Regions from separate parts of the Kineococcus haloalkalitolerans genome, predicted to be linked through region 1. Evidence: predicted binding sites of a transcription regulator. Region 1 holds the regulator's gene; the other holds the start of a gene.
What was found. Region 1 encodes LexA, which represses DNA repair genes until DNA is damaged. Its sites were predicted from a motif close to TCGAACANNTGTTCGA; they were not measured.

Region 1 (3,603 bases):
GCCCGCCCTGCACGTGGCGCCGCTGGGCGTGGCCGGCCTGCTGCGCGAGAAGGTCTTCGCCGAGCGGACCGTCGTCGCCACGTCGGCGACGCTGGCGCTCGGGGGCGCCTTCGACGCCGTCGCGGGCTCCTTCGGGCTGCGCCGGGGCGGCCCGCGGCCCGCCGACGCCGTGCCCTGGACCGGGCTGGACGTCGGCAGCCCCTTCGACTACCCGCGGCAGGGCATCCTCTACGTCGCGCGGCACCTGCCGCCGCCGGGCCGCTCCGGTGCGGACGGCGCCGTCCTCGACGAGATCGCGGCGCTCGTGGAGGCCGCCGGTGGGCGCACCCTGGGGCTGTTCTCCTCCCGCCGCGCCGCGGAGGAGGCCGCCGCGGCGGTGCGTGAGCGCCTCGGCCCGGCCCTGCCGGTCCTGTGCCAGGGCGACGACCGGCTGCCGCGCCTGGTGAGCCGCTTCGCCGACGACCCGGCGACGTCCCTGTTCGGGACGCTGTCGCTGTGGCAGGGCGTCGACGTGCCCGGACCTTCCTGCTCGCTGGTCCTCGTCGACCGCATCCCGTTCCCGCGGCCGGACGACCCGCTGCTGTCCGCCCGGGCGCGGGCCGTGGACGCCGCCGGCGGCAACGGCTTCCTGTCGGTCTCGGTCTCCCACGCCGCCGTGCGCCTGGCGCAGGGCGCCGGGCGGCTGGTGCGCGCCTCCGCCGACCGCGGTGTGGTGGCCGTCCTGGACCCGCGGCTGGCCACCGCCCGCTACGGTTCCTTCCTGCGCGCCAGCCTGCCCCCCTTCTGGGGGACGGCCTCACCGGAGGTCGCGCGGGACGCCCTGCGACGACTGCGCGCACCCGGGTGATCCTCACGACCCCCTGCTGACGGGGGTGCCGCCGGGTGGCATCCTCTCGGCGTGGCCACCGTCGGCTTCCTGCACACCGCGGACGCGCACGTCCGCACCTTCAGCGACCTCCTCGCCGAGCGGGACCGCCGCGTCGAGCCGCGCCACCTGGTCGACTCCGGGCTGCACACCGCGGCCCGCCGGTCCGGCCTGGAGCACGTGCGGCCCTCCGTCGCCGACCGGCTGCGCCGCCTCGTCGCCGAGGGCGCCGACGTCGTCGTCTGCACGTGCTCGACGGTGGGTCCGGTGGCCGAGGAGGTCGGCCTGGAGCTGGAGGTCCCCGTCCTGAGGGTGGACCGCCCGATGGCCGAGGCCGCTGTCGTGGCCGGCCGGCGCATCGCGGTCGTCAGCTCGCTGGCCGAGGCGGCGGCCAGTGCACTGCCCCTGCTGCGCGAGTGCGCCGCGGAGGCCGGGCGGGACGTGGAGCTGGTCCCGGTGGACTGCTCCGGCACCTGGCAGGCCTTCGAGGAGGGCGACCTCATCACCTACGCGACGAGCGTGGCCGAGGCGGTGCGCTGCGCCGTGCGCTCCGCCGAGCCGCCCGTCGACGTCGTCGTCCTGGCCCAGGCCAGCATGGTCGTGGCCGCGCCGCTGCTGCGGGACCTGCACGTGCCCGTGCTGACGACTCCGCGCCTGGCCGTGGAGGCCGCCGTGGAGCGCGTGGTCGGCGCCGCCATCTGATCCCCTGGCCGCGACCGGCCGGGGACGGGGCGTCAGAGCGAGCGCAGGACGGCCGTCACGCGGCCCAGCACGACCGCGTCGTCGGCGTCGATCGGCTCGTACAGGGCGTTGCGCGGCAGCAGCCGGACGTGGCCGTCCTTGCGCTGCAGCACCTTGACCGTCGCCTCGCCGTCGATCATCGCCGCCACCACGTCGCCGTTGTCGGCGGTGGGCTGCTGGCGCACGACGACCCAGTCGCCGTCGCAGATGGCGGCCTCGACCATCGAGTCGCCGACCACGCGGAGCACGAAGTGCTGGCCCGCGCCCACGATCTCCGGGGGCAGGGGGAAGACGTCCTCGACCAGCTGCTCGGCGAGGATCGGCCCACCGGCGGCGATGCGGCCCACCACGGGGACCCAGGTGGGTGCCGGGTGCTCCTCGCCGCCCCCGCTCCAGGGGCCGGTGGTGCCCTCCGCCGGCGGTGGCGCGACCACCTCCAGCGTCCGGGGCCGGCGCGGGTCCTTGCGCAGGTACCCCAGCCGCTCCAGCGTCCGCACCTGGTGGGCGACGCTGCTGGGGCTGGTCAGCCCGACCGCCGTGCCGATCTCGCGCAGGCTCGGCGGGTAGCCGTTGCGGCCCACCGCCTCGCGGATGGCCTCGAGGACCCCGCGCTGGCGGGGGGTCAGCCCGGCGGCGTCCAGCCCCCGGTCGGGCAGGGTGTGCACCGTGGCCGTCGCGTCCTCCGGCACCGGCTGTCCGGCCCGCTCCTCGACCTGGTCGGCCACCTCGGCTCCTCCTGACCCGCGCGCACCGCCGGGGACCCGGCGGCCGCCGCCCCGGCACCGGGCGGCTGCTCGACCGTAGCGCGCGGTCCGTCGCCGATCAAACACCTGTTCGAAGCGTGTCGCCGTCGCTCGCCCCTTGACGGGACCGGTCACCGCGCTCACCCTCCGCGGCATGTGCCGGAACATCCACCAGTTGCACAACGTCGAGCCGCCCGCCACGGGGCAGGAGGCCCGTGCGGCCGCGCTGCAGTACGTGCGCAAGGTCGCCGGGACGACGCGCCCCTCGCGGCGGAACCAGGAGGCGTTCGACCGGGCCGTCGACGCCGTGGCGGCGGCCACGGAGGAGCTGCTGAGCTCGCTCGTGACCACGGCGCCGGCGCGCGACCGGGAGGCCCTCGCCGCGCGGGCCCGCGAGCGCGCCGCGCGCCGCTACGCCTGAACCCGCGGGGGCGGGTCGGGCGCCGGAGCGGGCCCCGTGTCGTACCCGGGTGGCAGCGTGCGCCGCGCACGCCGGGTCGAACACCGTTCGACCGCGGTCTTGCGCACCACCGGTGCCCCGGTGGTACAACTGCCGGGCCGCTTCGAACACCTGTTCGAGCAGGCGCCCGACCGAGATGGAGGCCACCCCCGTGAGCGCCACCGCCCTCGTCCCCGTCCCGACCGTCCCGCGCCGCGCGAGCAGCCCGGCGGTCCCGGGCCGCGGTCGCCCGCCGCGCCCGGGCCGCGGCGCCCGGTCGCGCTCGTCCGCCGTCCTGGTCCTCGTGCCCACGGGCCCCGACTGCCACCGCGCGCCCGTCCCGGCCCCGCGGCGCCCGGCGCCCGCGCCGCGCGCGGTGCGCCGCCCGCTGCGCCTGACCCGGCGCGGCCGGCTGGCCCTGACCACGGCCGCGGCGACGCTGCTGACCTGCACCGCCGTCGCCGCGGTGGGGGCCGCGACGGACGGCGGCCCGGCGCCCGCGCGGGTCCCCCACGCGCCCCTGGTGACCGCCGCTTCCGCGGCGCCGGTCACGGTCACGGTCCTGCCCGGTCAGACGCTGTCGCAGATCGCGGCCCAGTGGGCCCCGGACGCCGACTGGCGCGAGGTGGCCGCGCGGATCGTCGTCCTCAACGACCTGCCCTCGCACGCGCTGCAGGCCGGTCAGCGGCTGAGCCTGCCGGTCCTGGACTGAGCCGCGGGCCGGGCGGGCGCGGGACGGGGCGCGACCGTGACGGGCGAGCAGCGCGGGACGAGCGCCGCCGGGCGGCGGCGCGGTGCGCTACCGTGCGCACCAC
Region 2 (3,603 bases), on a different contig from region 1:
GTCGCGGCGACCGCTGACCGTCCACGCCAGGCGGTGCCCGTCACCGACGTCGAGCAGTCCGCCGTCGTCCGGTTCCCCGACCTCGTAGCCGTCCACGGTCCACCACGCTCCCAGGGTCGCCGGCCCCGCACACCCCTTCCGCCCCCGTCCCGCGGTGATCTTGCTGGGACTACCAGCGAGATCACGGAGGGGTTCAGCCGCCGATCACGGAGGGGGTGACGCTCGGTCGTCACGATCGCGGCGGGGGAGGGGGGCGGGCCGTCGGCCGTGCCGGGGGTCGGTGCCGGCGGCTCACACGCCGACGGTGGACTCCCGCACGACGAGCCGGGTCGGCGTCGTGGTCGTGCCGCGGGTGGGACGACCGGCGACGGCGTCCAGCAGCAGCTCGCCGGCGCGGCGGCCGAGCGCCTCCAGGCCGAGGGCGACGGTGGTCAGCGGTGGGCGCGAGGCCAGGGCGATGACGTCCCAGTCGTCGAAGCCGGTGACGGCCACGTCGTCGGGCACGCGCCGGCCGGCGTCGCGCAGGCCGTCGCACACCCCGCGGGCGATCTGGTCGCTCCCGCAGGTGACCGCGTCGACGTCGGGGTGGCGGCGCAGCAGCAGCTCGGCGGCCAGCCGCCCCCAGCGCTCGGACCAGTCGCCGTGCAGCGGCGGGGCCACGAGCGCCCCACCGGCTTCGGCGGCGGCGGCGCTCGCGCGCACCCGGGCGGCGTGGTGGTCGGCGGGCCCGGTGACGTGGGCGACGCGGGTGCGGCCCAGGTCCAGGACGTGCCGCACCGCGGCAGCCGCCCCGCCGGCCTGGTCGACGACCAGGGAGCAGTCCTCGTCCGACTGCGAGGGCGTGAAGGCGTAGACGACGGGCACGGGGGCGGCGAGCGGCGGGCGCGGTTCGGTGCGCCGGCCGGTGACGATGATCCCGTCGACGCGGCGGGCCAGGAGCGTGCGCAGGTAGTGCTGCTCGCGCAGCGGGTCGTCGCGGCTGTCGCACAGCAGGACGACCATCTCCCCGGCGCCCAGGGCGTTCTCGGCGCCGAGCATGACGGGGATGGAGAAGCGCCCGAAGCTGTCGGTGGTGATGAGCCCGACGGTGTAGGTGCGCCCGGAGGACAGGCCGCGGCCGACGGCGTCGGGCGTGAAGCCCAGCTGCTCGGCGGCGCGGCGCACCCGCTCGCGCGTCTCGGCGCGCAGCTGGCCGGTGCCGTTGAGGGCCTTGGAGGCCGTGCCGGCGGACACCCCGGCCAGCGCGGCCACGTCCACGATCCGCGCCGGAACGACGTTTTCCGTCACGTCCACCCCCTCGTCGCCCGCGGAAGAGCAGGAGCATAGCCGGACAGCAGTGCGGGACGGCGTCTTGACGGGCTCGCGCCCGCGGTCCTACGGTCACCGCAGAAAACGTGTTCCGTACGTTTCCGACGACTCGAGGGAGAGCTCGTGACGACCACCCCGACGGCCGGTGCGGCGATCACCGCCCCCGCCGCCCCCACCCCCGGCGCCGCCGTGGCGCTGCGGCCCGTGCCCACGGGCGCGGCGCGCATCACGGGCGGGTTCTGGTCCGCCCGGCAGGCGGCGAACCGCCGTCAGGCGCTGCGCACCGGCTACGAGAAGCTCCAGAGCGCCGGGAACCTGCGCAACCTGCGCATCGCCGCCGGGACCGAGGACGGTGAGGTCCGCGGCCCGATCTTCATGGACTCCGACGTCTACAAGTGGCTGGAGGCGGCCGGCTGGGAGCACGGCCGCGAGGCCGACGCCGAGCTGCTCGGCTGGATCCGCGAGGTCACCGCCACCGTGGCCGCCGCGCAGGCCGCCGACGGCTACCTGGACTCCGTGCAGCAGGTCCGCGGGGGCGGCGAGCGCTACGTCGACCTGCCCTGGAGCCACGAGCACTACTGCGCCGGCCACCTGTTCCAGGCCGCCGTCGCCGTCGTGCGCGGCACGGGCGACACCGGCCTGCTCGACGTCGCGGTCAAGCTGGCCGACCACCTCGTCGCCACCTTCGGCCCGGGGAAGGTGGAGGACGTCGACGGCCACCCCGTCGTCGAGATGGCGCTCGTCGAGCTGTACCGGGAGACGGGGAACCGCGAGTACCTGGAGCTGGCGCGCTGGTTCGTCGACGCCCGCGGCCACGGCATCATCGAGCGCCACGGCAAGCAGCCCACGTACTTCTCCGACCGGGTGCCCGTGCGCGAGCAGACCACCGTCGAGGGGCACTCGGTGCGCGCCGTCTACCTGACGGCCGGTGCCGCCGACGTGGCCGCCGAGACCGGCGACGCGGAGCTGCTGGCCGCGCTGGTGCGCCAGTGGGAGGGCATGGTCTCCACCAAGACGTACGTCACCGGCGGCATCGGCGCCCGCTGGGACATGGAGCAGTTCGGCGACCACCACGAGCTCACCCCCGACCGCGCCTACGCCGAGACGTGCGCGGCGATCGGCAGCGTGCAGTGGAGCTGGCGGATGCTGCTGGCCACGGGCGAGGCCCGCTACGCCGACCTGGTCGAGCGCACCCTCTACAACGCGTTCCTGCCGGGCGTCTCGCTGCGGGGCACGGAGTACTTCTACGTCAACGCCCTGCAGCTGCGCGACGGCGCCCACCCGGACGAGGAGCGCAGCGTCGCCCACGGCCGCCGCCCCTGGTTCGACTGCGCCTGCTGCCCGCCGAACATCATGCGGACCCTGTCCAGCCTCGACGCGTACGTGGCGACGACGTCCGGCGACGGCGTGCAGCTGCACCAGTACGCCACCGGGACGGTGCGCGGGGCCGACGGCGCCGAGCTGGCCGTCACCACCGACTACCCGTGGGACGGGACCGTGCGCGTCGAGGTGACAGCGCCCGGGACGGGGGAGTGGGAGCTGGCCCTGCGCGTGCCGGCCTGGGCCACCGGTGCCCGCGCCACCGCGGCCGGGCAGCCGGTGGACGCCGAGCCGGGCGACTACCTGCGCGTGCGCCGCGCCTGGAGCGCCGGGGACGTCGTCGAGCTCGTCCTCCCGCTGGAGGTCCGCCCCGTCGAGGCCGACCCGCGCGTGGACGCCGTCCGCGGCTGCGTCGCCCTCGAGCGCGGGCCGCTCGTCTACTGCGTCGAGCAGCCGGACCTGCCCGCGGACCTCGCCGCCGACGACGTGCGCGTCCACGTCGCCGAGGTGCGCACCGCCCGGGCCGAGCACCGCGCGGACCTGCTGGAGGGCGTCACGACGCTGACGTTCCCCGCGCGCCGCGCCGCCGCGGCGGCCACCGGGCCGCTGTACCGGCCGGCCTCCGACGAGCCGGCGCCCGCGTCGCTGCCGGAACCGGTCGAGGTGACCGCCGTCCCCTACTACGCCTGGGCCAACCGCGAGCTGGGCCCCCTGCGGGTCTGGCTGCCGCGGGCCTGACCCCCGTCCCGCAGGAGGAGAGCGATGGAGCTCCACCGCAGGAACGTCCTGGGACTGGGAGGGCTGGCGGCGCTGAGCGCGCTGCTGCCCTCCTGCGCCTCCTCCCTGCCCGAGGCCGACGTCGGCGCCGCCGGCTTCGGGCAGGACGGGGAGGGTGTCGTCCGGCTGTGGTGCCGGGCGGCGACGGTCACCGGGGTGCGCCAGACCGTCGACGCGTTCAACGCGTCGCAGGACCGC

Region 2: the regulator LexA is predicted to act here: its motif matches at 1,387-1,402, upstream of ACRYMY_RS18880 (glycoside hydrolase family 127 protein).

Annotation. Positions count from the first base shown of each region.
Region 1 is NZ_JBJLSH010000017.1:31,698-35,300, forward strand. Features, by position in the region: gene ACRYMY_RS08695 (ATP-dependent DNA helicase) at 1-847, shown strand, start outside; gene ACRYMY_RS08700 (aspartate/glutamate racemase family protein) at 899-1,567, shown strand; gene lexA (transcriptional repressor LexA) at 1,600-2,331, opposite strand; gene ACRYMY_RS08710 (DUF2277 domain-containing protein) at 2,504-2,770, shown strand; gene ACRYMY_RS08715 (LysM peptidoglycan-binding domain-containing protein) at 2,961-3,500, shown strand.
Region 2 is NZ_JBJLSH010000074.1:7,224-10,826, reverse strand. Features, by position in the region: gene pip (prolyl aminopeptidase) at 1-96, opposite strand, end outside; gene ACRYMY_RS18885 (LacI family DNA-binding transcriptional regulator) at 292-1,287, opposite strand; gene ACRYMY_RS18880 (glycoside hydrolase family 127 protein) at 1,432-3,366, shown strand; gene ACRYMY_RS18875 (ABC transporter substrate-binding protein) at 3,391-3,603, shown strand, end outside.